3 regions of the Cytobacillus sp. MT66 genome follow, and region 2 is predicted to be linked to each of the others. Evidence: riboswitches for the same ligand, from Rfam matches in the RefSeq annotation. Region 2 holds a riboswitch; each other region holds the start of a gene.

Region 1 (9,819 bases), on a different contig from region 2:
TCCTTCCTTAGCTAGTTGTTTCATAACATTGAGTACTTCTCCAACCAATTCAGGGTCAAGAGCAGAGGTAGGCTCATCGAACAGCATAATTTTTGGCTCCATAGCTAACGCCCTGGCAATCGCCACCCGCTGCTTTTGTCCGCCGGATAAACGGTTAGGATACTCGTGCGCCTTTTCTTCCAGTCCTACTTTTTTTAGAAGCTCCAGACCTTTTTTCTTTGCCTGATCTTTAGTCATTTTTTTCAATAAAACAGGTGCTTCGTTAATATTTTCCAACACAGTCATATGGGGGAATAAATTAAATTGCTGAAAAACCATGCCGATTTCTTGGCGAAGTTTATTTAATGAAGATTCTTTTGACTCTACTATTCTACCATTAATCGTGATTGTACCGAGATCAGCTGTTTCTAAATGATTCATGCAGCGCAGAAACGTGCTTTTACCTGAGCCGCTGGGTCCAATAATAACTACGACTTCACCAGGAGCAACATCTAAATCTATGCCCTTTAAAACTTCTAAATTATTAAATTTCTTTACGATATTTTTACATGAAATCATTCGTAAGCACCAACTTTTTTCTCAATTTTCCCTACAATATAAGACATAATAGTCGTTAAGAATAAGTAGATTAAACCAACCAATAGAAAAACTTCCATATATAAATACGTGCTGCTGATGATTTGTTGACCTGTCCGAAGCAAATCATATAAAGCAATGGTTGATACGAGGGAGGACTCTTTTATTAAAGCTATAAATTCATTTCCTAGAGGCGGCAGCATTCGGCGGAACGCCTGAGGAATGATGACACGTCTCATGGCTTGGCTTGAACTTAATCCAAGTGATCTGGCTGCTTCCATTTGTCCTTTATCAATGGACTGTATCGCTCCCCTTGCAATTTCCGCAATATAAGCAGCAGCATTAAGTGATAATGCAATGCAGGCTGATACAAACGGCGGCAACGTTAGGGAACTGAATACAGATGGAATAGCAAAGTGAATTACAAATAATTGCAGTAATAGGGGAGTGCCGCGAATGACCCAAATATAAAAGCGGCTCAGCTGTGATAGAAGGGGGTTCGATGAAACCCGGCCAAGTCCGACAAAGATTCCTATGATACTTCCAAAAATCACACTAATTACGGCGATTTCAATTGTGACTAATGCCCCTTGTAAAAGGTAAGGCAAATAGGTTGCCGTAAAGGACAAAAATTCGCTCATTGTTTAAACCTCTCCTTTTAAAAGTAAAAACGGATAAATCGGATCAACGATTTATCCTATATCTGTCTGTATTATTGTTTTGTAATATCTGAACCAAACCATTTTTGGCTGATGTCACTTAATGTTCCATTACTTTCAAGCGTTTCGACAGCCTCTTGCAAGGATTCCCTAAGCTCGGTATCACCTTTTCGAACGGCAATTCCCATAGGCTGAACATTGAATGCCTCGCCTGCTACTTCAAATACCCCGGGTTTTGTCGTCATATAATATCGGCCAATCATTTCGCCAACAACTCCAGCATCTACACGCCCAAGTCCCATGTCATTAAATACATCTGTAGTCAAATCATATTTTTTTACTTCTTTAATCCCGTCAATGGATTTTACTGCTGTTTCACCGGTTGAGCCCAATTGGACACCCACATTTTTTCCTTTTAAGTCATCAATTGTTTTAATATTTAAAGGATTGCCGGCTTTAACAGTTAACACTTGTCCAACGCCAAAGTATTCCACGAAATCGACTTTTTTCTTTCTTTCATCCGTTACATTCATGGAAGAGAGAATGATGTCAAAACGTTTCGCATCTAAGCCGGGAATAATTCCATCCCATGCGGATGGGACGAATTTGACTTTCACCCCAAGTTCCTTTGAAAGTGCATTAGCAAAATCAATATCAAAACCGACTAACTCATTTTTTTCATTACGGTATTCCATTGGCGGAAGTGTATCATCTAAACCAATGGTAATTTCACCTTTTTCTTTAATTTCAGCAAGTGTATTACTGGCAGATGAATTTTTTTTCTGTGTGTTTTTCGATGTGTCAGGCAGGTTAGGCTGTGTGCCGCAAGCCGCAACCATTAAAGCAAGTGCAGCAATAAATAGTAATGATAATGCTTTTTTCAAGGCTGAATCCCCCTAATATAGCTTTAGTGCTTTATTTATTTAGCATAGTAAAGTATTTTGATATAACTATTCTATTAAAATAATAATGGAAAAGCAAGATGATTTTATGAAAGTTAGCATTTTTAAAATATTGGAAAATAATAAATGGGGACGATGTGGGGGATATGTAAAACAGCGTATTAAAAAAGCTGCACTAAAGTAAATCATGCAGCTTTATTCATTCTTTTGATGTTTTAGATACAAAGACCAAACTGGAGTGCAACTGCAGGTATCTAGTTCCCTTGTAATTTATTAATCTTTCTAGCCGGCAAGCACCAGCCAAACCGATGTGAAGCAACACGTAAGATTAAGATCATAACAAAAATAGCATATAATAGATAGCTATCCTCTGCCCATCCCATACCGATGATAAATCCAGCAATTATTCCCCAAAAAATATATATATCCTTGCGAAATACCATTGGTTTCTGGTTAGCCAATACATCGCGAATAATGCCTCCTCCTGCTCCGGTAATTGCAGCAGAAAACATAGTAGCCAGTAGTGGCAGATTCATCATATGTGCTTGCAGCCCGCCTTGAACAGAAAAGGCAGAGAGTCCGATAGCGTCAAAAAGATTCCATTCATTCAATCGATGAACGGCATCGTCTGGTAAAAGAAATACAATCGTAATGGTAATAAGCGCAATAATAAATAGAGTAGTCTGCTGCCATAATTGGCTAATTGGAATCCCAGTCAGCAGGTTCCTAATAGCCCCTCCGCCAAAGGCAGTAATTAATCCTAGAATATAAATACCGATGATATCATACTTTACTTTCATCGCAGTAATGGCTCCGCTTATCGCAAAGGCAATGGTCCCAATCACGTTCAATACATCCCAAACCATAATAAACCCTCCAATCAATAAGTCCATAACAAAGGACAGAGAAACCTGTATGTCTCCTCTGTCCTTGTACCTGAGAGTTTATAACCTATTGTTGGAAGGTCTACCCCTTGGGTGGCTTGAAGCGCTCTCCAGAGATGCGTCCCATTGTGGTCCTTTTGCCTGAGAGATTCATCTTTTTTAAAAGATTTTCCCCTTCGGCGCCGTCTATACACACGGTCTCTCCCACAGCAGTCTTTCGCAAGTATTTTTTTTGATATTTATACAGTAGAGGACGACTGCTTGGTTTGTCAATAACCAAATGACGAATACGGTATTTTCCCTAATTATGGACATATATATGTTGAGAAATGGCGCTTTTATCCTTAATAAGGCGGTGAAAACATCATGAATCAGCATATAGCACGTATAACACAGATTTTAAAGGTCCTCACAGAAGAATCTCCTGCCAGCAAAAACCCTATCGGATTTAGACTAACTCCCCTCCTGCTGGAGATGGACTGGACAGTCAAGCATATCAGCCATCTCCTTGAAAAAGAAGATCAGAATAAAGAAGATCTTAAACAATATCTTTCCATTCTATATCGAGATGATGAAGCGGCTGACCCTTTAATACGCAGCTGGGTTCGGGCAGCTAGGTGGATGGATAGCCCCCAACTGCAAGAAATAGTCAGAAGAAGGCAGCTTTATCAGTCTTTAAAGGAAGAGTTAACAAGTATGGTTCCGGACGTTCAGAGCATTTTTGGAAAGTATGAAACCCGATATATTATCCCTCCATTATTCAGGGGCAAGGAAAGGAATGATGCGTAAATATGTCATGGAACAATGAATCCAGAGTGGATATGAATGTGTATTCCCAAGGGGAAGTTGATAAATGGGCCTATAGCACCTGCAATATTTGTTCTATCGGCTGCGGATGCTATATAGCTGTTAAGAATAATAAAATTGTAGGGATTAAGGGAAATGCCGAACACCCTATTAATAGAGGAAGATTAGGCCCAAAAGGAGAAAATCAATGGTACGCGAATAACAGTCCAGATCGGCTGCTTACGCCATTAATCCGCAAAGACGGTACGCTTGAGCCAGCCTCATGGGAAGAGGCACTTAACGTGCTAGTTCAAAAAACAAAGGAGGCCTTAGAGCGCCACGGGGGGAATGGGGTGGCGATTTATTCCACCGGCCAGTCCACGATTGAAACCTATTACACGATTGCGAAGATCGGGAGAGCAGGAATCGGCTCTCATCTATTAGATGCCAATACTAGACTGTGTACGGCTACAACTGAATGGGCTCTTCTTCAGTCCTTCGGTGCTGATGGCGTTCCTGCTTCCATGGAAGATGTCGATTTGACCGATACGCTAATGCTCTTTGGACATAACCCAGCCGAAACTGGAACAGTCCTGTTTGAAAGAATCATGAAGCGAAAACGTGAGACCGGCTATCCGTTCATGATTGTTGTAGATGTAAGGAAAACTTTGACCGCAAAGGAGGCAGATTTATTTTTACAGTTAAATCCCGGTACCAATTTAGCTTTGTTAAATGGAATTATTCACCTTGTGATAAGAAATGGCTCTCTTGACCACGAATTTATGCAAAATTATACAATTCATTTTGATGAGGTGAAAAGATCAGTTGAGCTATGGACGCCTGAGCTTACTTCTCAGGTAACAGGGGTGCCGGTGGAACAGATCAAGAGGGCAGCTGAAGTGCTTGGAAGGACACCTTCTCTAGTATGTACCACTCTTCAAGGTGCCTACCAAAGTGTTGACGCTACAAGTTCGTGTGTGGCGATTAACAATTTGCATTTGATGAGAGGGCTTATAGGCAAACCGGGAAGCGGTCCCTTCCATATGGCTGGCCAGCCAAGTTCTTCTTCCAATCGAACGGTAGGAGGGGTAGGTACCTACCCAGGAAACCGGAACCCAGATAATCCTAAACATATTGAAGAAATCGCCCATTTGTGGAATGTGGAAGAGAAGCAGCTCGAAGTAGGGCCAGAGAAGGGCATTGAGGAAATTATTTATTTAATGGAGCAGGAAAAGATAGGGCTCTTTTGGAATATTAATACGAATCCCATGGTTTCCCTTCCTAATCGAAAGCGTGCAAAGAAGGCCTTTGAGAAAACCTTTGTAGTTGTACAGGATGCATTCTTGACCGAGACGACAGAAGTGGCCGATCTCGTGCTGCCTGTCGCTATTTGGGGAGAAAAAGAAGGGACAATGGAAAATACGGACAGGACGATTAATCTGTTAACCAAGGCTGTGGACCCGCCAAATGGAGTTCTGTCTGACTTTGAAATCCTGCTTGAGTTCGCAAAGCGAATGGACTTCAGGGATAAGGAAGGCAACCCGCTGATTTCATATAATACTCCAGAACAATGTTTTGAAGAGTGGAAACGGGTCTCTAAAGGGAGACCGAGTGATATGTCCGGCATTACCTACGAAAAATTAATGAAATACAATGGCCTCAGATGGCCCGTCAATGAGGAGCATCCTCTGGGAACCCCAAGGTTGTATACGGATTTAAAATTTCATACAACCCCAGATGATGCGCAAAGTTATGGGAAAGTGCTATTTACAGGAAGGCCAAGGACAAGGGAAGAGTTTGAAGATCTTCACGCCAATGGCAGGGCCATCATGTATGCTACCCACTATGTTCCGCCGGCGGAGCACCCTAGCGGGGAATTTCCGTTTTGGTTAACGACAGGCCGTCTTGTGTGGCATTGGCATAGCAGGACGAAAACCGGGAGATCACCCTATCTTCAAATGGTCGCTCCTCAAGGGTATGCAGAAATAAATATTGAAGATGCTCAAAATTTGGGGCTGATTCCGGGAGAGGTTGTCAAGGTTTCTTCACCAAGAGGGAGCATTAAGGTTCCTGCTAGAATTGTGGATACGATCAAAAAGGGTGTGGTGTTTGTCCCGTTTCACTTCGGTACATGGGAAAACAATGAAGCGGCCAATGAGCTAACCGCTGATTTTACAGACCCTCTATCCAAGCAGCCGACCTTTAAGCATGCTTCCTGCCGAATTGAAACACTTAGGAAGCGATACCAAATCAGCTCATCCGTCACCCTTTTGCATGTTGCGGATGAAAATCGATTAACATTGGAAGAGCTGGCAAGAGTCAATCGAATGATGCCACCCTATAGAGCAGATATTGGCAAGGTGGTGGAGGTGCCGCTATCAAGAGTTAATGTGGAAATACCACCGTATATGCCATATCGGAGCATAGAAAAATTCCCATCGTTTAAACAAGCAAATCTTCCATATACACGGCTTGATCTTGAAAAAGGATAGGCCTTTTCCTTTTTAAAGTCCAGATAATTTATTCTCATATTTCTCGATTAATTGGGGGTTTTAGGTATGATTCCTGAAAATGAACTGCGGTATCATCACTGGGCGAATGTCCGGCTTTTGAAACAAATTAGCCATCTGGATAGCGAAGTGTTTATTAAAAATGTAAAAAGCGTTTTTCCGTCTCTTTCAGCAGTTTTTGAACATATATACAATGTCGATCAGCTGTGGATACAGAGGATGCTGGGAACTAATGACATAAGCCAAGGGATTAAGTTTGAGACGCCACTTATAGCCGTTCAGTGCTTCGAAAGAAACTTTCAACAGCTGATGGAAATTAGAACTAAAGGGGGGATGGTTTACTATCAAAATTCGAAAGGCAAGCCATTTCAAAACAAGATTGAGGAGATTTTGAGGCATCTTATCAACCATGGGACTTATCACCGCGGAAATGTGTCCGCTATCCTCCATCAATTAGGCGAGAAAAGTATTTCTACCGATTACATCTTTTTTTTAAGAGAGACGGAATAACATTGTTATGAGGAGAGCTTGAAATTGAATATATCACGATTGGATCACCTCGTTCTTACAGTGAAAAATATCGAAATAACCTGCCTGTTTTATGCTAGAGTCCTAAATATGAAAGTAGAAGAATTCGGCGGCGGAAGAAAGGCATTAACATTCGGGACGCAAAAAATCAATTTGCATGAGTATGGAAAGGAATTTGAGCCAAAGTCTGCATTTCCAACACCAGGATCTGCAGATTTATGCTTCATTACAGAAACGCCAATAGAAGACTGCATCGTGAAGCTTAGAAATGAAAATATAGAAATCGAGGAAGGGCCCGTTACGAGGACTGGGGCACTAGGTCCCATCATTTCCCTCTATTTCAGAGACCCTGATCAAAATCTCATAGAAGTTTCAAATTATCTATCCTTGAATCAGCCTTAGGGTGTTCTTTTCGGAGGTTTTTTCTCCAACCGGCAGCTTTAAGGAAAAGGCTGAAATATACAAGCTTATTTATATATTTCAGCCATTGATTCTTCAATAAGTGTCTTTGGGAGTGAATGGCCCAATGCCCTTTAATTCATAGTCGAAAAATTGAAGAATGAGCTTATTTTCAGTCTCGATGCAATAATATTTGTCAATGTCGGCTTTTCCGCCTTGCAGAATGTTTGCAAGTATAGGGGAGAAGAGCGGCAAATCGGTTAAGCTAAGATGTTTTGCACCTTTAAAATGGACCGTATAGGCATCTTTGAATGGTTCATTATTGAGTTTATTCGCTGTATAAGTAGAGTTGCTGTTGAGCTGATCCCAAACATCGTCAGAATAAATGTTGAGAAGCGGGGTTGTAAAGGGCACGCTTTTTGCCACAAAATCATTCATCTCTTTCTTATAGTCAAGCTCACTAAAGAAAGGAGCATCAATATTTACAACCGCACCTATATCATCACGTTCTCTTTCAAGCCAAACACTGGCTGCGCCGCCCATTGAGTGCCCGAATACACCAATTTTCTCTGTATTAATAAGCTTGTAAACGGGGGTATTGTCACTCTTGGCTTTCTCAAGTATCGTATCGATGACAAAATTCATATCATCTGTTCGCAGCTTCATCCATTTTTGAATAAGACCATACATTTCTTCTTTCGTGTAAATGCCTTCTTTATTAAGATTGCTGATTTCACGGTTATAATCCGCATTGATCAAAGCCATTGTTCCATCATCTGATGCAGTATAAAAGGAGTGATAGGGATGATCAATTGAAACGACTACATACCCGTGGCTGGCAAGCTCTGTATAAGCTGAGGTATTGCTCGCCTTTATTCCGTATGCTCCATGTGAAAACACCAGAAGCGGAAATGATTCATCTGCCTGTTTGGGATACCAGAATTCTACGTTAACAAATCTGTTTTTCCCCGTATCAGTAAATTCCTCACTGCGGCTTTTGTCAATATAGGTGTAAGCAGCAGTTGTGACTTTATATTCACCTGTAGCTTTAGGTGCTTTATGCTGCGGAAAAATAATGGCAGGTGTAAGGGCAAATACGGTTGCCAATATGGCCAAGGCCGATTTCCACAAAACTTTAGATGTTTTGTATTGCTTGGTATTTGTTTTGTTGCGGATAAGTGAAACCGTTCCGAAAACCGCCAATATAAAAAGCAGGCAAGCAAACATAATCCAGCGGAAGCTCCAAACAATCACCGATAAAAGTGTAAGAATGACAAATGCCGTAAATAGAGCAATCCTAATCCAATTTTTAAATTTTTTGTGGTTCTGTTTCGTTACGATACAGTAGACGGCAAAAGCAATCTCCAAAACCAGCATCATCAATAAAATCCACATAGCAGCGGCACCTTCTCTTTCGTCTCATTTTTATAAATTCATCATAAAAAATGGCGGGAAAAGTGTATATAGAAAAACAGTAAGTTGCCGTTTTGAGCAAATAAGATGCAAAAAAAAGCAGTGAGCTCTCTAAGGCTCGCCGCTTTCAAAATCTATAGAGATAATTTTATTGCTTTCTCATATAACGTCATTTTTAAATGCCTTTAATTTTTCATTCATTTTTTGAGCCTCTTTTTTATCAATTTGCCATGATAGGAGCCGAACTAGGGTGTAGATCACGGCAATTTGCAGTGCCAAAATGATAACATCAAACACACTGTCCACAATAGCAAAAACGCTGGCAATGGCAATTAATATAAACTCCAAAGTGATAAAATGAATGACCATTCTTATGCGCATGTTCTTATCACTTATATTATTGGGAGAATATAATATAAACCCTGTTAATGTACTTAAAAATGAAAAGCCCATAATGATATAAATTGACTTCAAATCGAAGGCCATATCGGGATAATAAATTTGCCTTAAAAAGGTGATGACAATCATGATGAGGGCAAAGATAATCAAGAAATCTTTAATAGCCTTTTGTATAAATCCAGATAGTGGCATGCCTATCCCTCCGTTTATAATCCAAGCATATTTTTAAGCACAGGCACATACTGCCTGGATATAACAGCACGTTCCCCGTTATCAAGCACCGCTTCGAACCGGCCGCTTATGGACGGATAAACGGAAGAAATTTTGGTTAGATTTAATATCGTTGATTTGGATGCACGAAAACAGTTTTTTCCTTTGCAAATTTCCTCTAACTCATACAGCTTTTGTTTTACTTCAAAAACATTGTCCCTGCAGTAAGTAAATACTTTTCCGTCCACTGCCTCGAAATAATAAATATCCCTAAGGCTAATACGGTGAAATTTATCATTCTTATAGCCGAGCACAATGATATTTTCAGTTTTTAGCTTGTTTAGGATTTCATTTATTTCATCATCTACTTCATGACACCTAATGAGGATTTCTTCTGCCAGTTCTTTGCTTATTTCTTCAATTGAAATTTTCATCCTATCACCCGCGAAAATTCAAACTATTCTTTATCATCTTTTATATTTTATCAGATTTGCACTTTGAATGGTGGATAATAAAGGAATAGCCATACCGTTATTATAAGATTTGTTTTGGG
Region 2 (9,819 bases):
TTAAAGCCAGAGGAAAATTCCCAATGAAAGAGTGATGTTACGTGTGCGGTATTACAGGCTGGATTGACTGGCATCAAGATTTACATCAGCAAGTACCTGTGGTTAAAAGGATGGCGCAAACGCTGGCAAAGCGGGGTCCAGATGCAGCAAATGTATTTAGTGCCCGGCATGCTCTGCTGGGGCATACGAGACTAATTGTTGTCGACCCCGCTGGAGGTGCCCAGCCAATGACAAGGTCGACGGATGGGCAAGTCTATACCATTGTATATAATGGCGAGTTATATAATACAGAAGAAATACGCCTGGAATTAGCAAGCAAAGGACATTCATTTCAATCTCATTCAGATACAGAGGTTTTATTAAAATCCTTTATCGAATGGGATGAGAAGTGTGTGGAACACTTAAATGGGATTTTTGCCTTTGCCATATGGAATCATCAGCATGAAAGTCTTTTTATGGCTAGAGACCGCCTTGGTGTCAAACCATTATTTTTCAAGGAGCATGGGTCATCGCTCTTGTTTGGTTCGGAAATTAAGGCGATCTTGGAACATCCAGATGTATTGGCCGAAATTGATCGGGAAGGGCTGCAGGAAGTCTTTGGGCTGGGACCTTCCCGGACACCAGGCCACGGTGTTTTTAGAGGGCTTAAGGAGCTGCGTCCGGCACATATATTGAGGTATGACCGAAATGGATTGAAAATCAGAAGGTACTGGAATGTTGAAAGTAAAACACACCTGTATACACTTGAAGAGACCATTGAACAGGTAAAATACCTCGTAAAAGATGCTGTCATTAGACAGACAGCGGCAGATGTTCCTGTGTGCACGTTTCTTTCAGGGGGCATAGACTCAAGCGCCATTAGTGCCATTGCTGCCAATGACTTCAAGGAAAAAGGAAAAGAGATCCTGCATACGTATTCCATTGATTACAAGCAAAATGATGTATTTTTTAAAACTAGCTTATTCCAGCCTGATGCAGATGGGCCGTGGATTAAAAAGGTTGCTGAATTTTTACAGGTGCAGCATCACTTTGAGTATATGGATAATGCTCTTCTCGCGGTACGCTTGGAGGATGCCGTTAAGGCGCGGGATTTACCGGGGATGGCTGATGTTGATTCGTCATTATTATGGTTTTCTGAGCAAATTAAACAAAACTATACAGTAGCTTTATCTGGGGAATGTGCAGATGAAATTTTCGGCGGATACCCCTGGTTTTACCGGAAAGAACTCCTGCAAGCAAATTCTTTCCCTTGGATGAAGTCTGAAGAAGAAAGAAATCAGCTGCTTTTGCCGCATTGGCAGAAAAAGCTTGATTTAAAAGGATATGTCAGCGGGCGGTACATGGATACATTAGCTGAGGTACCGCATTTAATAGGGGAAGGGACTTTAGAAAAACGCCGTCGGGAAATGTTTTATTTAAATATGATCTGGTTCATGTCCACATTGCTGGAGCGAAAGGACCGAATGAGTATGGGAGCAAGCTTAGAAGTTCGTGTTCCATTTGCAGATCATCGACTGGTTGAATATGTGTGGAATATTCCATGGGAGATGAAAATGCTCAATGGACGCGAAAAAGGAGTACTGCGCAAAGCCATGGAAGGCATATTACCGCATGATGTTTTATACCGCAAGAAAAGTCCATATCCAAAAACACATAACCCCGAATATTTAATTGCCGTAAAGAAGATGCTAAAAAATGTTCTAAACGATAAAAGCAACCCCATTCTTGAACTGGTTTCAAAACAAAAGGCAGAAGAGATACTGGATTCTGACGGGTCATCCTTCAAAGTGCCATGGTTTGGCCAGCTCATGACAGGTCCTCAGTTAATTGCCCATCTGGTGCAAATAAATATATGGCTTAAACACTACAACATTAATATAATCGATTAGAAAGCCCCCTGAATAATGAACAATTTGTGAATTTTAACACAAACTTTGGTTTTTAGGTTGACATTTTGCCGATTAACTAGTATTCTAAATTTAATGAAAATTCAATATGGGCGGTTGACGGTTGTGGGAGAGTGCAAAACAGTAGCCACCGAAGGAGCAAGTTCCTGAAAAGACCCATGGAACAAATCTCTCAGGTAGAGGAACCACAACAGGACGCGTCTCTGGAGAGATCGTATCTGATACGACACCAACGGGGACCCATTTAGGTGGGTTTAAACTCTCAGGTAAAAGGACAGAGAAAGGGTAATAATTATTATCCTTTTCTGTCCTTTTTTTTATTGGAGAAACGTTGCCGTATCTGCTGCTTTTCAATTTATTATTTCCAAAGGCCGCATGCAGATGACAGCAGAAGGCATTCTTGCGGCTGCTGATGGGAACGCTATTCATGAATATTTCGAAGAATGGTGGTATGTGTATGGTATTAAATGATAAAAAAAATAGAGCTGTATTACTAATTTCCTGTCCTGAAAAGGCTGGATTGATATCCATTATTTCAAACTTTTTAGTAGAACATAAAGCAAACATTGTTCATTTTGATCAGCATACAACCGATCCGTTTGCAGGCAGATTCTTTTTGAGAATTGAATTTTTCCTTGAGGATTTCGATCAATCATATGACCAGCTTGAACAGGATCTGCATGAAATTGCAGAGATTTATTCGATGGATTGGAAATTAAGCAGTACGAAAAAGAGAAAAAGAATGGCCATTCTTGTTTCAAAAATGGATCATTGCCTTCTTGAGCTGATATGGAGATGGAAATCCAAGGAGCTTCCGGTCGATATTCCAATGGTAATCAGTAATCATCCCAATCTTTCGGATGAGGTTGAAAGCTACGGACTCCCGTATTATCATATTCCATTAACCCATGATACGAAGGAAGAGGCTGAACAGAGGGCAATAGAGTTAATGGATGGGAAGGTCGACTTTATTGTTTTGGCAAGGTATATGCAAATACTGTCGCCTAGTTTTATTGCCCAATATGAGAATCGGATTATCAATATTCACCATTCCTTTTTACCTGCCTTTGTTGGCGCCAACCCATATGTAAGAGCATTTAACCGGGGGGTAAAGCTAATTGGAGCGACCGCTCACTATGTAACAAATGACCTTGATGAAGGCCCAATTATTCAGCAGGATGTTTTGCGCGTCAACCACCGCTATACGGCTGAAGATTTAAAAGTTGCCGGCAGACATGTGGAAAGAAGTGTTCTTGCAGAAGCAGTGTCCTGGCATGTGGATGACCGTGTTCTTGTCCATGGAAATAAGACAATTGTGTTTGAATAAAACTTATCAGAATTGACAACAAGGGAGAGCTAACAATGAAAAGAAAAAGATTAACATTAACTGACTTAATTAAACAGAATAAAGAAGAGCTTCTGAGAGATCGTGATCAGCTGGAAATGATTGAGAAACGGCTTGATGAAAAACATGACATAACCAAAAAAAAGAGGACTCCTCGCTTTGGAAATGCCAGAGCTATAAATGGATAACAGATGTCCCCTTGCCGTTTGGTAAGGGGTTTTTTCTTGTCCAAAAAAATATGGTTAAGTTGAAAGTTTCTTAATATTCCAGAATAGTGTATTGACACCTTTGGAGAAATGGAAAAGGGGCAATACATCAGTAATGCTAATCCCAAAAGGGGATAAAAGTGTGCTGCTGCTTATTTCTGCCTCCGCATGCTGGAGCGGCCAGGCTTGATGATGTATTTCCCCGCTATAGAGATTCCCTTGCAGATCTGTGCTGTAAAGACAGTAGCGCTCAGTAAGAAAGTGATCAATGGTTCCTTGCTTCGGAATAAATATATCTGAATTAGGTGCATATTTCACTTTAAACTCAGCTGGAATGGACTGTTCCCTTCTTCGCTTGCTTTGGCAATAATGCAATGGACTTTCCGTTCGGAAGATGACGTCTGAAGCCTGATAGGGCAGGTGATACCATCTTTTGGCGATATGTAATGATGCCCAGTCTCCTACATCAAGCGATAAAAAGAAAATCCCTGGCTTTCCATTATATTGAACATATGTCCGCACATTAATTTCGGCAAACCCAGGAACAACAGATATGATTGGCATTCCCCGCAAATAGATTCCTTCCATTTTAAACACAATGATTCCGATCCAAGCCCATTGATTAAAAGTGTCAAGCTGCAATGACGAAGGAATAAACGGTCTAAGTATGTCTGGAGAAATTGGCCAATGGCAAAATAATAGATTTCTCCATTTTTGCTGCATGTTCCAGAGGCTTGATGGCAGGGGCCAAGGGCGATGAGCGATATCCTGCAAGATCTTCAATAGCAGCACCTTCCGAATTATTTTTCATAATTAGTTTGCAGGCGTAGAACAATTTTATTCCCTTTTTGGTATTAAAGTAAATTTTTGGCAACAATGAGGATATGATCCCTATATTGGAGCAGAGGAAAATATGGAAATCTTCTTTTATTATATGACTTTTATATTGGTAACAATTATGTTTGTTCTGTTCTTTGCTATCCTTTTGGGCTGGCGTCTAATTGCAAAGCTAATGGTAAGGAAATATGGAAAAATAGCGATGTCAGATTCCTATGATGAAAATATTTCTGAGCTGCTCCCGGGGATACGGCATATTGGGGTAGCAGATTTGTTGGAAAACAGCCTGCGCTCGGAAACAGGTGACGTACTGCATCGGCCGCTTGGCTCCGGACGAAAATGGCCGCATTTGGATCCCATTACTTTTATCCCTGCGCAGACAAGTCCATTTCCAGTAGATAGCGAGGAAGAAGTGGATATTTCCGTAACGATAGGGCCAAAAGCCAAAAAGCCTATGGAGATCGAAATCCCCATCATGATTAGCGGGATGGCCTATGGAATCGCACTCAGTGAAGAAGCGAGGCTGGCCCTGGCCCAGGCTGCTAGCCTTGCGGGGACGGCTATTAACTCGGGAGAGGGCGGCGTGATGCAGGAAGAGCTGAATATAGCAGGTAAATATATTTTACAATTTTCCAAGACGGAATGGTCAAAGGAAGAGGAATTGTTTAGGCGGGCAAATATGATTGAGGTTAAGCTGGGGCAAGGAGCTTTGTTTGGAATTGGAGGAAGAATTTCTCCTGAAAATCTCACCGGCCGCGCTCGTGAAGTTATGGGTCTGAAAGAAAATGAAACAGCTGTGATTTATGATAATTTTTTCGAAAACCAGACTCTTAAGGAATTGCGTGAACTGGTTGTTCAGCTCCGAGATTTAACGGGCGGTGTACCGATCGGTGTAAAAATCGGGGCAGGCGGAAAAATTGAAGAAGATATTGACCATGTCCTTGAAATGGGAATTGATTATATCGCTATCGATGGGGGGCAGGCAGCTACTCATGGTACCCCGCCAATTCTTTCCGATGATATGGGCATCCCAACCTTACATGCCATTCCCCGAGCAGTTGAACACCTTGATAAACGAGGTATGAAAGATCAAGTCAGCTTAATCGCTTCAGGGGGGCTGTTAATTCCCGGACATTTTTTGAAAATGCTGGCGCTTGGTGCTGATGCTGTTTATGTCGGTTCAGCCATACTTTTTGCCGTTTCAAATTCGCAATCACTGAAAGCCCTTCCCTTTGAACCTCCTACTCAGGTGGTTTGGAATGAGGGGAAGTTCAAAAGTCAATTTAAAATAGAAGAAGGTGCAAAAGCTGCGGAGCAATTTTTAAAATCAAGCTCGGAGGAAATGAAATTAGCCTTAAGAGCCATGGGGAAACGCTCTTTAAAGGAATTATCCAAAAAGGATATCGTGTCTTATGATGAGATAACTGCGCAAATTCTTGGAATCCCTTATACATTTGATTCATGGGTAAATGAGAAATAAATTTTTAGCGGAGAAGTGACATATGCACTTTTTATTATTCTATCTGACCATAGCGATGTTATTGCTTATGCTTTTAGTTGTGCTAATCATTGTCATTGGCTGGCGCTGGATTGTGAAAAAAATCGTACAAATGACAGGGAAAATCATCTTAACGGACAGCTACCAGGAAAATATTATGGAATTAATGCCTGGACTTCGACATATAGGCATTCAGAATGTCATTGAAAATAGCTTGCGGGCTTCAAGCGGTAAAGTAATTTATCGTCCGCTTGTCAGCTCTTATATTAAATGGCCCCATTTAGATCCCATTACTTTTATTCCTGCGCAAACGACGCCTTTTCCAATTGATGGCGAGCAAGAAGTGGATATGAAGGTAACCATTGGCCCAAAAGCAAAAAAACCCTTAGAACTTAAGATTCCTCTTCTTATCAGCGGAATGGGATATGGAGTAGGAGTCAGTGAGCAGGCAAGAATCGCCTTGGCTAAAGCGGCAAGCAAATCTGGAACGGCTATTAATTCCGGAGAAGGCGGCATCCTGCCGGAGGAATTAGATGCCGCCGGAAAGTATATCTTACAGTTTGCCAAAGCCAATTGGGCAAAGGATGAGTCCGAAATCATGAGAGCTGACATGATTGAAATCAAATTGGGACAAGGTGCCGTGCTTGGCATGGGCAAAAAAATACCGCCTCAGGAATTGACAGGCCGTGCCCGGGATATTATGAATCTCAAGGAAAATGAAGACGCTGTTATATACGAACATTTTTTTGAAAATCAAACATTATATGAATTAAAAGAACTGGTGAAAGAGCTGAGGGACATGACTGGCGGAATTCCCATCGGTGCCAAAATTGGGGCCGGAGGGAAACTTGAAGAAGACATTGACCATTTAATAGAGATGGGGGTTGATTTTATTGCCCTTGATGGCGGCCAAGCCGCTATGAAGGATGCTCCTCCCATTTTATGCGATGACTTCGGTATTCCAACACTTCATGCACTTGTCAGGGCTGTTAATCATTTAGAAAAAAGAGAAATGCGAGATAAGATAAGCTTGATTATATCAGGCGGGCTCCTTAATCCAGGTCATTTTCTAAAAGTGCTGGCATTAGGAGCGGATGCTGTATACCTTGGTTCGGCGATCTTGTTTGCTTTGGCACATACCCAGTCTTTGAAGGCTATGCCTTTTGAACCGCCTACCCAGATGCTCTGGTATAATGGCAAATTTAAAGATAAATTTAGTGCCGATCGCGGGGCACAATCTGCTGAGTATTTCCTTACTGCCAGCATAGAAGAAATGAAAATCGCTCTGCGGGCAATGGGGAAAAGCAGTTTAAAAGAGTTAACGAAAAAAGATTTAGTTTCTTATGATCAATTAACTGCTAAAAAAGCAGGGATTCCTTTTTCCTCCAAACCGTGGCAAATGAGTAATTAATAAGTAAGAAGGAATTTTATTCTTTCAGAATTGTTGTAAAATATAGATAACCAAAAAGGAGAGGAGATCTATATGAAGGCAGTTATTTTAGATGATTGGGAAAGGAACTTTCTTCACAGTCCGAGTTTAGCAAAGCTAAAACAATATTTTGATGTTGAAATTTATCATGATATGCCTGACGAGGAAGAATTGATTAAGCGAATATCTCAAGCAGATGTTATTATGGCAGTCAGGGAAAGAACCAAGTTTACGAAAGAAATTCTGCAACAGATGAAAAGTATAAAACTGATTGCGCAGACAGGTGCTGGTCTTGCTCATATTGATATGAAAGAAGCAACTAGACTAAACATTCCTGTAGCAACAACACCAGGGGGAACACAAGGAGTTGTTGAGCTCATTTTTGGGTTTATGATTGCTTATTCAAGGAACATGCTAGTGTTAAATGAAGCTATAAAGGGTGGCCATTGGCCGCAAAGCGTCGGTTTTAACCTCGAGGGAAAAACCATTGGAATAATTGGTTTGGGGAAAATTGGGTTAGGGACGGCGAAAGTCGCTAAGGCCTTCAATATGAATGTCTTAGCGTGGGGTCCAACCTTGACGCCGGAGCGGGCAGAGGAGCATGGCGTAACCTATACGTCATTGGAATCTCTTCTGAAGGAATCGAGCTTCGTTTCTGTCTCAGTCAGACTTGTTCCAGAGACAAGGCATTTATTAAATGAATCTCATTTTAAGATGATGAGAAAAGATGCCTTTTTCATAAATACTGCAAGGGGAGAAGTGGCTGATGAACAGGCGCTTGTTAAAGCTCTAAAAGAAAATCAAATTGGCGGTGCAGGACTTGATGTTTTTGCTCATGAGCCGTTGGACCCTGATCATCCATTATTAACTCATAGCAATGTTATTTTGACTCCGCATATCGGATGGAAAACGGATCGAGTGTTTGAAAACTTCCTTGATGTATCAATAGATAATATTATTTCTTTTTTTATGAGTAATTCACCAAAAAGGATTGCAAACCCGGAAGTACTGGGACAAAGTCATGGCCGTAACTAAACGGCATAATAAAGGAATAACTTGAATAAGTATGCTACAATAATTAAGGTTTCTTAATCAAACGTTTGATTAATATAGGTACCCTCTATTAAAAACGTATTTTTCCCAAGTTCGGGGTTAAGCTAGGAAAAATACTATTTTTGACAGGGGGTATTTACTATGAAAAACGATGAAAAGAAAAATTTAAACAATGAAATTCATGAAGAAATGGAGATTATTAAAGATTTTGCTAATCCTGAACATAAACAGCCAGTTCCGCAGCCAAAGGATTTTGAGGAGATTGAATATTGAGCCTTTCACAGAGGACACCATAGGGGGTCCTTTCAATGAATAAACGTGTATATTTACTGGCCATTATCTCATTTGTTGTTGGGATGGTGGAACTAATCATCGGAGGACTGCTCGATTTAGTTGCAGCTGATTTACATATCACACTGGGTAAGGCAGGTTTTTTAATGACCGTCTTTTCATTATCGTTTGCCATTGCCGGACCAGTGATATTGACAATGACGCAAAAAATTGAGAGAAAGAAGCTCACACAGATTTGTCTGTTTGTCTTTTTAATTGGTAACTTGGTTGCCGTAGTAAGCCCAGTTTACTCGATTTTAATTCTTAGCCGAATTATTACAGCAGCGTGCGCGGCATTGCTTATCGCCTTATGCTTAACCATTGTGCCAACGATTGTAGAGAAGAAGTATCGAGCAAGAGCCATCTCCATTGTGTTTATGGGAGTTAGTGCCTCCTTGGTCCTTGGGGTGCCTTTTGGGCTAATGCTTGGGAATGTGTTTGGCTGGCGGGCACCTTTTGTTATGATTTCTATTTTAACTTTTATCTGCATGCTAGGTGTTCATTTCTTTTTAGGAAATATTGAATCGAAGCCAGCTGTGCCGATTATGAATCAGCTTCGTTCTTTAAAAAAGGGTAAAATAGTGTTTGCTCAAGCGACCTCCTTTATTTTCATTGCAGGACATTTAACCTTTTATGGATACTTAACCCCGTATTTGAAAACAGTCATGGGCATGGATGGCACTTGGGTCAGTATGGTGTATTTAATATTTGGAATAGCCGCTGTAGCAGGGGGAGGTATCGGCGGCATGATGGCAGACCGGCTGGGGCCCAAGTCCGCAATCTTTCTTATCGTTATTAGTTTTGCTGTGTGCATGTTCATGATTCCTGCATCGGCAGTTTCTGTCCCTCTTTTTTTAATATTGCTTTCTATCTACGGCATGCTTAGCTGGGCCATTACACCGGCTATTCAGACTTACCTGATTGAATTATCACGGGAGTCATCCGATATCCAGCAAACTTTGAACAACTCAGCTGTTCATATGGGAATTGCTTTTGGATCCTTTGTTGGCGGGATTGTCATTGAACAGTCATCCGTTAACATTAATCCCATCGCAGGCGGTTTCATTGTCATTTTTTCTTTTGCTGCAGCGGTGATTTCCATGGGACGCCGCAATAAATCGTTTTTACCAGGGGAATCATAAGTGTGAGTTATATCACATTTTTCAATTACTGTTTTACCTATAATAATATTAGAAACAGTAGTATGAAAAGGA
Region 3 (9,819 bases), on a different contig from region 2:
CGGTGCATACTCCTGTTTAGTCGATGGCCAAATGATAGGACTTCGATTTTCAACTCTTCCCTCCAGTTACAATGAAAGCCTTGTTATCAGAATTCTCCCGCAGCAGGAACAAATCCCATTCTTCCAAATCTCTCTTTTTCCCGATATGACCCGAAAATTACTTGCATTATTAAAGCATGCCCACGGATTGGCCATATTTACTGGACCGACTGGCTCAGGAAAAACTACGACCCTCTATTCTCTTTTAAATGAAACCTCCCATATGTTTAACCGCAACGTTATTACTCTTGAAGATCCCATTGAAAAAGTGAATGATATGGTTTTACAAGTTCAGGTTAATGAAAAAGCCGGTGTTTCATATGCAGCAGGTCTTAAGGCTATTTTGCGGCATGATCCAGATATTATTATGGTCGGGGAAATCAGAGATGCGGAAACGGCGAAAATTGCTGTTAGGGCTGCTCTGACTGGACACTTAGTATTAAGCACAATGCATACGAGGGATGCAAAGGGCGCGATTTATCGCTTAACTGAATTTGGTGTTAATTGGCAGGAAATTGAACAAACACTAGTGGCAGTCTCTGCGCAAAGACTCGTGGAATTAGAGTGTCCTTTCTGTAAAGGGGAATGTTCCCCCTATTGCGGAAGCTACGGCAGATGGAAGAGAGCCAGTGTGTTTGAGCTTCTTTCTGGAAGGGCACTGATTGCCGCCATGAAAGAGGCCAGGGGAGTCCAAGCATACTCAAAATACCGGACGTTAAAGGAGGTCATAAGAAAAGGGATAGCACTAGGCTATATAAAAGAAACAGAATATGACCGGTGGGTGCTTGATGATGCAAAAGAATAAATGGAGCATTCAGGAGCAAAGCCAATTTTTAAAAAGAACAGGGGAGCTGCTTGCAAGAGGATATCCTTTATCTGAAGCGATTGAGTCGCTTGTTTTTCAGCTTCCGGCTAAAAAGCGAAAGAAGGTGAGCCAATGTCTGGCTGATTTAAAAGAGGGGTATCCCTTTTATCAAATATTAACGAAATTACATTTTCATGAGCACCTGATTGGCTATGTTTATTTTGCTGAGCAGCATGGCGGGCTTGCCGAAGCCTTTCGGGAGGGAAGCGAGATGATGCAAAAAAGGGGAAAGGACCTTGAAAGGCTGCAAAAAGCTCTTGTTTATCCCTTGTTTCTCATTTTAATAACGGCCATACTATTTTTATTTGTCGAAAATATCATCCTGCCGAGGTTTTCCACACTATTTTTATCCATGAAGCTAAAGGCTAATTTTTTTACCGAGGTAGTCTACTTTTTTGGGGAGGTGATGCCATTTCTTTTAGCTGCAGCAGGTCTGGTTTGCTTGCTGATTTTTATCTTCTATTTCTTCCTTTTCCGGCGCATGCCGCAGTTCAGGCAAAAAGCCATTCTTGTTTCAATTCCGCTGATTGGCTCCTTTTTAAGATTGTTTTACACCCACTATTTTTCCGTACAGATGAGTTATTTATTGGCTGGGGGACTGTCTATCCACGAAGCCCTCAGCTTATTTGAAAAAAACAATAAACAGGCGCTGTATAAAGAGCTTGGAACAGAAACGAAAAACGGCTTGCGCAAAGGAGAGAAGCTGGAGGATATTTTATTAAATTTTTCGTTCTTGGAGCGTGAACTGGCGCGGATTATTAGCCATGGACAGAAAAACGGCAAGCTGGACCAAGAGCTGTATTTTTTTGGAAGACATTGTCTGCAGCTGTTCGAAGAAAAGACAGAAAAAATGCTGAAGACTGTGCAGCCTGGTTTATATCTCGTCATTGGATTTTTAATTGTTTCCATGTATTTAGCTGTATTATTGCCGATGTTTCATTTATTGGAGGGGATTTGATCATGAAATACTTAAAAAGTGAAAAGGGATTCACACTGATTGAAATGATGATTGTCCTGCTCGTCATTTCAGTTTTGCTAATCATTACCATTCCGAATGTAACTAAGCATAATTCGAAAATAAACGATAAGGGCTGCCAAGCTTTTGTGAAAATGGTCCAAGCTCAGGTCCAGGCATATGAGATGGATAAGCATAGTCTTCCAGCGGATATACAGGCATTAGTTGCTGAAGGTTACCTGAATGATGGTGAAAATTCCTGTCCAAACGGAGATGCTGTACAAATCTCCGCAGAAGGAGTTGTTTCTTCAGCTGCTGCTGAACCAGAAGTGCCTGCAGATGGAGCGGCATCCTAGTAATGAAAAGCTCAGAAGGCGGATTTACTCTGCTTGAATCCATGTTTGTTCTTAGCGTATTCCTCATCATTGCCTCGTTTTCTGCCTTTCTGCTGAAGCCTCAATTTTTATTCCTAGAAAGACAGCAATTTATTTCACAGCTTAAGGCGGATATTTTATTTGCTCAAAACTATGCCATTTCCCATCAGACGGAGGTGATTATACAAATCCGGCCGGAGGTGAATTCCTATTATATGAAAGAAAGATCGAAGGATAATCTTATCCTTAATCGCCAAATACCTGATTCTATCACTTTTCGCGAAGGAACGATGTCGCTATATATACAATTTCTTGCTGATGGAAATGTTACGAAGTTTGGGACTTTTTACGTCATTTCCGGCAAGAAAAGCTACCGTTTCACCTTTTTAATTGGAAAGGGAAGATTTTATGTGGAAGAGGAATGATGGTTTTTTTTTAACAGAGATGCTGCTGACGTTAGCAGCCTGGCTGATAATTGCAGGGGTAATTTTTCCTCTGATTATTCAAGCTGCCAATCATGCAATGCTAGTAAGGCAGGAATATGAGGCGACGAAAATATTATATGAGAAACTATCTGAGGCAAAATTAGCCGGGGGCATGCCTGGCAGTGAAACAATTGTGATGGAACAAACAGCCTATGACATAACACAAGGAAATGGGGCAGGGGAGGTTTGTGTAACTTATGAGGATCTACTTGGAAAACCAAAGCAAAAATGTGAGCTATATCAATAATAAAGGATTCACGATGCTGGAAATGCTTTATGCATTTTCGATATTTCTGTTATTTGCATCATTCTTTCCGCTCAGCATGCGATACCTTCTGCAGCATGATGATTTGGAAGCAAGATCAAAAGTGCTAGAGTGGAATGTTTTTATGAACCAGCTGAAAAAAGAACTAAGAATGGCAGAATCCTTTCAAGTGCTATCAGGTGAAAGAATAACATTAAATAAAAGCGGACAGGTCATTTTGTATGAAAAAAATGGAACAAATATTAGAAGGAGAGTAGATGCCAAGGGGCATGAGATTGTCTTTCAGGCAGTTGACACTGTTCATTTTGAAAATATCAATAATGGTGTGAAGCTGACGGTGAGGGACGTGTATGACCAGCAGCTGACTGCTTCTTTGTATTCTTATGTCCAGCCGGAGGAAGCAAATGCTCCATAATCAAAAGGGCTTTACCTATCCGCTTACCTTTTGCATAATAATTATCGCTATTTTCGTTCTTTCCCTGCAGCTGGAACAATTTTTGACAGAGAAACAATTCTTTAAGGAATCGGAAAAACTTCTGCAGCAAGACTTCTATTTCCTAAGCTCGTTGAAGCAAGTAGAAGAGAAATTTAATATTGAGGAAGAGGAGCTCCCCACTGGAACGATTCAATATAAATACGGAGATGTATCATATAGTACAACAAAGCTTTCCGACACAGTTTTCAAAGTTAGCTTTACGCTGAAAATGGATCAATTCCCGCAGATAATAGGAACAGGTTATTACGACAAAGCGGAAGGGAAAATGACCAAATGGGCGGAAAAGAACTGAAGATTGTTTAAATCTTCCAAAGGATGGGCATACTGGAAGATGAAGAAAAATTCTAGGTGGCGTTCATGAAATCAAACGATTATATCAAATATATCACCCAAACCGTTGTCCAGTATATTGACCAGCCCAAGGATGAACGAAAAAAACAGCGATTGGAAAAAAAGCAAATGAAAGAGCCATTCTTAACCAAATGGTTCGGCGTCGTTCCATTTGCCCTTTACTCTACCATCCATTCCATTAATAAAACGAAAAGAAAAAAGTACAGAAAAACCGGCCATTGAGCCGGTTTTTCTTTTGCGCATAAAGCACCGGGGGACAGGCCCCCGATGCTTTACAGTATCACCGCGCTGGGGGACAGGCCCCCGATGCTTTACAGTATCACCGCGCTGGGGGACAGGCCCCCAGTGCTTTAAAGCTATGCAGTAATTGTGTTTTCTGTCAGGTAAAACAATCCGCCGTTAACAATAGATATATTAATTTTTGGCTCATAAAGCTCCTGCAAAGCGGTTTTCTCAATTTCATAGCTTTCGCCCTTTTCTTCCAAATCCTCATAAAAATGCTCCAATAAGTCGGAATCCTTTTTCCAGCGGGTTCGGGCCTCTTGTGCCCAAGTGTGATCCTCAGCGCTAATTTCATTTTTTAGGAAGTTTTCAACTCTGGCAATCCCGCTTTTCGGCATAATTAAGGGTGAAATGGTAAAAGAGAAATCAGGGATTTTTGGCGTCAGCTTTAACTTCTGCAGCTTATCGTGGAATTCATCCACCATCTGTCCATTAATTAATTGCAGTCCAATCGAACGAAACACATCTCGTTTTCTATCGCACTGGTAGGAAATCCTTAGGTTCAAGCCAAGCCATGGCCGAAGCGGCATTTGGTTTCCATGGTTCTGTCCGGTATCTTCATATAAACGAATATAGCCGGCAAGCTTTTTTGCCGATTGAAAAATCTGATGAAGGCGAGGAGAACCAAAATGAATGATTTCCCCTTTGATATTGTCAGGCGCAAGCTTTGGATTGGTAATGAGTGTCAGCTTCATCGGATTTGGCACTCCGCCAGTAGATTCTAAGTAATGCCAGTAAAAGGGCCGGTTCATCAGTTCTTTATCCAATTCAATACTTAATTGCACGGTTAAATAGCCTTGCTGATTTTCAACGATCTCACAACTATTGGCCAGAAAAAACCTTTCAAGAAAACGATGAATTTCCTGTTGCTGCATTCATTTCACCTTCTCTAATTTCCTCAGCAAATTGAATCATTGCTGTTAAATTATCCATTTTAATTTTCATTTCGCCTGCAGTTGATGATTGGCCGAAAATATCGGCGAGATGGTCCTCAATATTGCCAAAATCAAGCCTCGTAAGAATTTCATCCAAATCGCCGATGACCTTTTCAAAAAGATTTATTTTCTCATATAAAAGCTTTAATATATGCTCTTCAACCGTATTTTTCGTAGCGAAATTATAGATCATGACGTCCTTTTCCTGTCCAAGGCGATGGATACGGCCAATTCTTTGTTCAAGCCGCATCGGATTCCAGGGTAGGTCAAAATTAATAATATGATTGCAGAACTGAAGGTTAATCCCTTCACCGCCGGCTTCCGTAGCAATAAGAACCTGAACATTTTTCTGAAATAACTCTTTCATCCAATCTTTTTTCCCTCTTTTAAACCCGCCCCGAAATGGAACAGAGGAAATTCCATGCTGTTTTAAGTACCATTGCAGATACATTTGTGTGGCCCGGTATTCAGTAAAAATAATAACCTTATCATTGATTTGTTTGATTAGTTCCAGTGCTTTTTCAGCCTTTGAATTTTGCTTTACGGCTTCAACCTTGGATACCAAAAATTGAATTTGTTCCTTGAACTGTTCCGATGGTTCTTCTTTGCGCTCAAGCATATTTTTCAGTGTAAAATAAACGGCCTCCCTGCTGCTGCATGCTTCACGCTGCAGAGTCATCACGGAGAATTGGCTTGTATTAATCGAGCCCCATTCACCATCACTGCGAAGATTGGATACAGCTTCGTATAGTTCCCTTTCTTCTTTGGAAAACTCAATAGGGCATGTTTCGACCTTTCTTTTTGTCCACTCGATCCCTGTATCAGCTCGGCGGTTGCGGATCATTACCTTATTTACAAGCGTCTTTAAATGTTCATCATCATCTAAAGACCGGGAATCTTTTTTATATTTCTCATAAAAAGCTGATTCTGTTCCTAAATGGCCAGGTTTTAATAAAGAAACAAGGTTAAAGATCTCGCTTACCCTGTTCTGAATCGGGGTTGCAGTCAATAGGAGACAGAATTTCTTTTTTAAATTTTGTACAAACTCGTAGTTTTTGGTTTTGTTATTTTTTAGTTTATGAGCCTCATCAATTATGACCAAATCATAATCCTGCTTATAAATGATTTCCCTATGCGGTTCCCGCTTGGCAGTATCAATCGAAGATACGACAACGTCACAGCTTTCCCACACATAGCTTTTTCTTTGGGTAACAGCCGGGATAAAGAACTTGGAATTTAATTCGATTGCCCATTGTGTAACAAGTGATGCAGGCACTAAAATTAATACCTTTTTTACAAGCCCGCGAATCATATATTCCTTTAAAATCAAGCCTGCTTCAATCGTTTTGCCAAGACCAACCTCATCGGCAAGGATGGCTTTTCCATTCATATTTTCTACGACCTGCTTGGCCACTTCAAGCTGATGCGGCAAAGGTGTCAAGCCGGACAGGTGCTTTGGAGCCTGCAGTCCCTCAAATTCAGGAATGGTTGTATGGGTTTCAACCTCTACTGCTAATTTAAACAGCTCCCAGGGGGCCCATGGCCCGTCATCGCTAATTCTTGTGAGAAACTCCTCCTGCCAGGAAGAATCGAAATTTATTTGCACCGTCATAAGAACAGCCCCTTTAAATGTGTAACTGGTTGCAAAAATTTAAGGTTATATTTAACGTTTTTTTATAGTAGATTAACCATTGCCGAAATACATTTATAATGGTAGGATAATTGTAGCTTTGAAAGTTTTGAAATTTGCCAATACCGTTTTATTTGAAATGTGTACTGTTTATATTTTCACCTTGGTTTAACAACGGATCTAAAGCAATTCGCAATATGAATAATTGGAGCAATTTTAACGTCATTTTTGTTTAGTATGAACCAACTTGGAAAAATTTATAAATGCGGATGATAATAAGGGGAGAGACTGCATATGTGGCGCCGAAGGAGCAAGCAAACTTAAGGTTTGTGAATCTCTCAGGCAAAAGAACCCTTATTGGACGTAGCTCTGGAGAGTGCCCGCTATTGGGCCACCCACGGGGAAAGCCGTTTACGGTTAAACTTTCAGGTGCAAGGACAGAGATCTTCTCAATTCATGAGGGGGTTCTCTGTCCTTTTTTGTTTGATTCAGCATTATAAAGGTGAATTTCAAAACTTTTATTCAGGAATAAAAAGGGGGACGAGTAAATGTCACAGTTAAAACGCACACCATTATTTGATGTTTATAAGGAATATGGCGCAAAGACAATTGACTTCGGAGGCTGGGATCTGCCTGTACAGTTTTCAAGCATTAAAGAAGAACATGAAGCCGTACGTACTAGAGCGGGATTGTTCGATGTATCCCATATGGGAGAAATTGAAGTGAAAGGTCCAGACAGCCTTTCCTACCTGCAAAAGATGATGACAAATGACATCTCAAAATTAAAGGTTTCAGGTGCCCAGTATACAGCAATGTGCTATGAAAATGGCGGGACTGTTGACGATTTGCTTGTCTATCAATTAGCTGAGAATCATTATTTGCTGGTTGTTAATGCATCCAATATCGAAAAAGACTATAAGTGGCTTGAAGACCATTTAGAAGGCGATGTTGAAATCAAAAATCTTTCTGATGAAACTGCACAGGTTGCCCTTCAAGGACCATTGGCTGAAAAGGTGCTTCAAAAACTTGCAGGTGATACGAACCTTGCAGAAATCGGATTTTTTAAATTTCAGCAGGATGTTGATCTGAATGGCAAAAAGGCTCTTGTTTCCCGAACAGGCTATACAGGTGAAGATGGCTTCGAAGTATACTGTGATGCGAATGATGTCGTTTCCATTTGGAAGGATATATTAGAAGCGGGACAGGACGAAGGTGTGATTCCAGCAGGCTTAGGAGCACGTGATACCTTGCGCTTTGAAGCAAATCTTGTCCTTTATGGCCAGGAGCTTTCACCGGAAATATCACCGCTTGAAGCAGGTATTGGATTTGCTGTTAAAGTGAAAAAAGAGGCAGATTTTATTGGAAAAGAAGCCCTTTTACAGCAAAAAGAAAATGGCCCTGCAAGAAAACTTGTTGGCATTGAAATGATTGACCGCGGAATTCCGCGCCATGGCTATCCGGTTTATAAAGGAGAAGAGCTGATAGGTGAAGTGACAACAGGCACCCAGTCGCCAACTTTAAAGAAAAATATCGGTTTAGCCCTGTTAAAATCAGATTACACAGAGCTTGGAACAGAAGTTGAAGTAGAGGTCCGCGGCAAACGGCTTAAAGCAGTTACAGCAGCAACGCCTTTTTATAAAAGATCTAAGTAAGAGGGGGACAAAAACTCATGAAACATCGCTATTTACCGATGACAGAAGCAGATACAAAAGAAATGCTTGCCACAATCGGTGTCAATTCAATCGATGAACTATTCAGTGATATTCCTGAAAGCGTCAGATTCAAAGGGGAATATAACATCAAGCCTGCAGCAACAGAGACAGCCCTGTTAAAAGAGCTTACTCAAATGGCGCAAAAAAACGCTGATCTAAGAAGCAATACTTCCTTCTTAGGCGCTGGTGTTTACGATCACTACATGCCAGTGATTGTTGACCATGTTTTATCCCGTTCTGAATTTTATACAGCCTATACACCATACCAGCCAGAAATTTCCCAAGGGGAGCTTCAGGCAATCTTTGAATTCCAGACAATGATTTGTGAATTAACCGGTATGGATGTAGCTAACTCTTCCATGTATGATGGCGGAACTGCTTTGGCTGAAGCTGCTATGCTAAGTGCAGGGCAAACACGCCGGAAAAAGATTCTTTTATCCAGTGCTGTCCACCCTGAGTCCAAGGAAGTTGTAAAAACATATGCAAAAGGACAGTACATTGAGGTTGTTGAAGTTCCTCATAAGGATGGGGTAACTGATATTGATGCCCTTAAGGATTTAATTGGCGACGATATTGCTGCAGTTATTGTTCAATATCCAAACTTCTTTGGAAGAATTGAACCATTAAAGGAATTAGAAGAAATCATCCATGCACATAAATCTATGTTTGTGGTTTCCAGCAATCCGCTATCACTTGGTGCATTGACTCCTCCTGGAAAATTTGGGGCTGACATCGTTGTCGGCGATGCGCAAGTTTTTGGTATTCCAACAGCATTCGGCGGCCCGCACTGCGGTTATTTTGCTGTAACTAACAAGCTTTTAAGAAAAGTTCCTGGACGTCTTGTCGGACAAACGGTTGATGAAGAAGGACGCCGCGGATTTGTATTGACATTGCAAGCGCGTGAACAGCATATCCGCCGCGATAAAGCGACATCCAACATCTGTTCAAACCAAGCACTTAATGCATTAGCTGCATCTGTAGCCATGACAGCTCTTGGCAAAAAAGGCGTGAAGGAAATGGCAGCAAGCAATATTCAAAAGGCCAATTATGCAAAGAATCAATTCAAGCAAAACGGCTTTGAAATTGCTTTCGAAGGTCCATCCTTTAACGAATTCGTTGTTAAACTAAATGCGCCTGTTAAGGAAGTTAATCAACAGCTTCTTAATAAAGGCATCATTGGCGGCTATGACTTAGGACGCGATTTTTCAGATTTGCAGAACCATATGCTTGTAGCTGTAACAGAGCTAAGAACAAAAGAAGAAATCGATACATTTGTTAAAGAAATGGGGGAGTACCATGCATAAGGACGATCAGGCACTCATTTTTGAAATAAGCAAACCTGGACGCATCGGTTATAGCCTCCCGGAAATGGATGTTCCGGAAACGGATCTTAATGAACTGATCCCAGCAGGATATTTACGGGAAGAGGA

The links. Region 2 has a riboswitch for glycine ahead of purU (formyltetrahydrofolate deformylase). Riboswitches for the same ligand answer to the same signal wherever they lie in the genome.
Region 1: linked by a shared signal. The riboswitch ahead of AC1Q59_RS14035 (trimeric intracellular cation channel family protein) and the one ahead of purU (formyltetrahydrofolate deformylase) in region 2 are both predicted to bind glycine.
Region 3: linked by a shared signal. The riboswitch ahead of gcvT (glycine cleavage system aminomethyltransferase GcvT) and the one ahead of purU (formyltetrahydrofolate deformylase) in region 2 are both predicted to bind glycine.

The regions. Positions count from the first base shown of each region.
Region 1 is NZ_JBXAFB010000007.1:50,641-60,459, forward strand. Features, by position in the region: gene AC1Q59_RS14020 (amino acid ABC transporter ATP-binding protein) at 1-558, opposite strand, end outside; gene AC1Q59_RS14025 (amino acid ABC transporter permease) at 555-1,217, opposite strand; gene AC1Q59_RS14030 (transporter substrate-binding domain-containing protein) at 1,289-2,119, opposite strand; gene AC1Q59_RS14035 (trimeric intracellular cation channel family protein) at 2,392-3,003, opposite strand; glycine riboswitch at 3,052-3,140, opposite strand; glycine riboswitch at 3,141-3,238, opposite strand; gene AC1Q59_RS14040 (hypothetical protein) at 3,388-3,810, shown strand; gene AC1Q59_RS14045 (molybdopterin oxidoreductase family protein) at 3,813-6,299, shown strand; gene AC1Q59_RS14050 (DinB family protein) at 6,366-6,827, shown strand; gene AC1Q59_RS14055 (VOC family protein) at 6,852-7,247, shown strand; gene AC1Q59_RS14060 (alpha/beta hydrolase family protein) at 7,341-8,639, opposite strand; gene AC1Q59_RS14065 (hypothetical protein) at 8,817-9,248, opposite strand; gene AC1Q59_RS14070 (LytTR family DNA-binding domain-containing protein) at 9,263-9,700, opposite strand.
Region 2 is NZ_JBXAFB010000004.1:224,092-233,910, forward strand. Features, by position in the region: gene asnB (asparagine synthase (glutamine-hydrolyzing)) at 42-1,889, shown strand; partial or broken gene AC1Q59_RS09505 (hypothetical protein) at 1,966-2,034, opposite strand; glycine riboswitch at 2,004-2,105, shown strand; glycine riboswitch at 2,108-2,188, shown strand; gene purU (formyltetrahydrofolate deformylase) at 2,365-3,234, shown strand; gene AC1Q59_RS09515 (FbpB family small basic protein) at 3,270-3,440, shown strand; gene AC1Q59_RS09520 (YqjF family protein) at 3,495-4,241, opposite strand; gene AC1Q59_RS09525 (FMN-binding glutamate synthase family protein) at 4,372-5,775, shown strand; gene AC1Q59_RS09530 (FMN-binding glutamate synthase family protein) at 5,798-7,204, shown strand; gene AC1Q59_RS09535 (D-2-hydroxyacid dehydrogenase family protein) at 7,277-8,257, shown strand; gene AC1Q59_RS09540 (hypothetical protein) at 8,417-8,548, shown strand; gene AC1Q59_RS09545 (MFS transporter) at 8,584-9,747, shown strand.
Region 3 is NZ_JBXAFB010000005.1:103,268-113,086, forward strand. Features, by position in the region: gene comGA (competence type IV pilus ATPase ComGA) at 1-844, shown strand, start outside; gene comGB (competence type IV pilus assembly protein ComGB) at 828-1,862, shown strand; gene comGC (competence type IV pilus major pilin ComGC) at 1,865-2,215, shown strand; gene comGD (competence type IV pilus minor pilin ComGD) at 2,218-2,658, shown strand; gene AC1Q59_RS10880 (phosphatase) at 2,642-2,965, shown strand; gene comGF (competence type IV pilus minor pilin ComGF) at 2,916-3,398, shown strand; gene comGG (competence type IV pilus minor pilin ComGG) at 3,388-3,771, shown strand; gene AC1Q59_RS10895 (YqzE family protein) at 3,837-4,052, shown strand; gene AC1Q59_RS10900 (YqhG family protein) at 4,187-4,987, opposite strand; gene AC1Q59_RS10905 (DEAD/DEAH box helicase) at 4,956-6,659, opposite strand; glycine riboswitch at 6,947-7,041, shown strand; glycine riboswitch at 7,045-7,120, shown strand; gene gcvT (glycine cleavage system aminomethyltransferase GcvT) at 7,226-8,329, shown strand; gene gcvPA (aminomethyl-transferring glycine dehydrogenase subunit GcvPA) at 8,347-9,693, shown strand; gene gcvPB (aminomethyl-transferring glycine dehydrogenase subunit GcvPB) at 9,686-9,819, shown strand, end outside.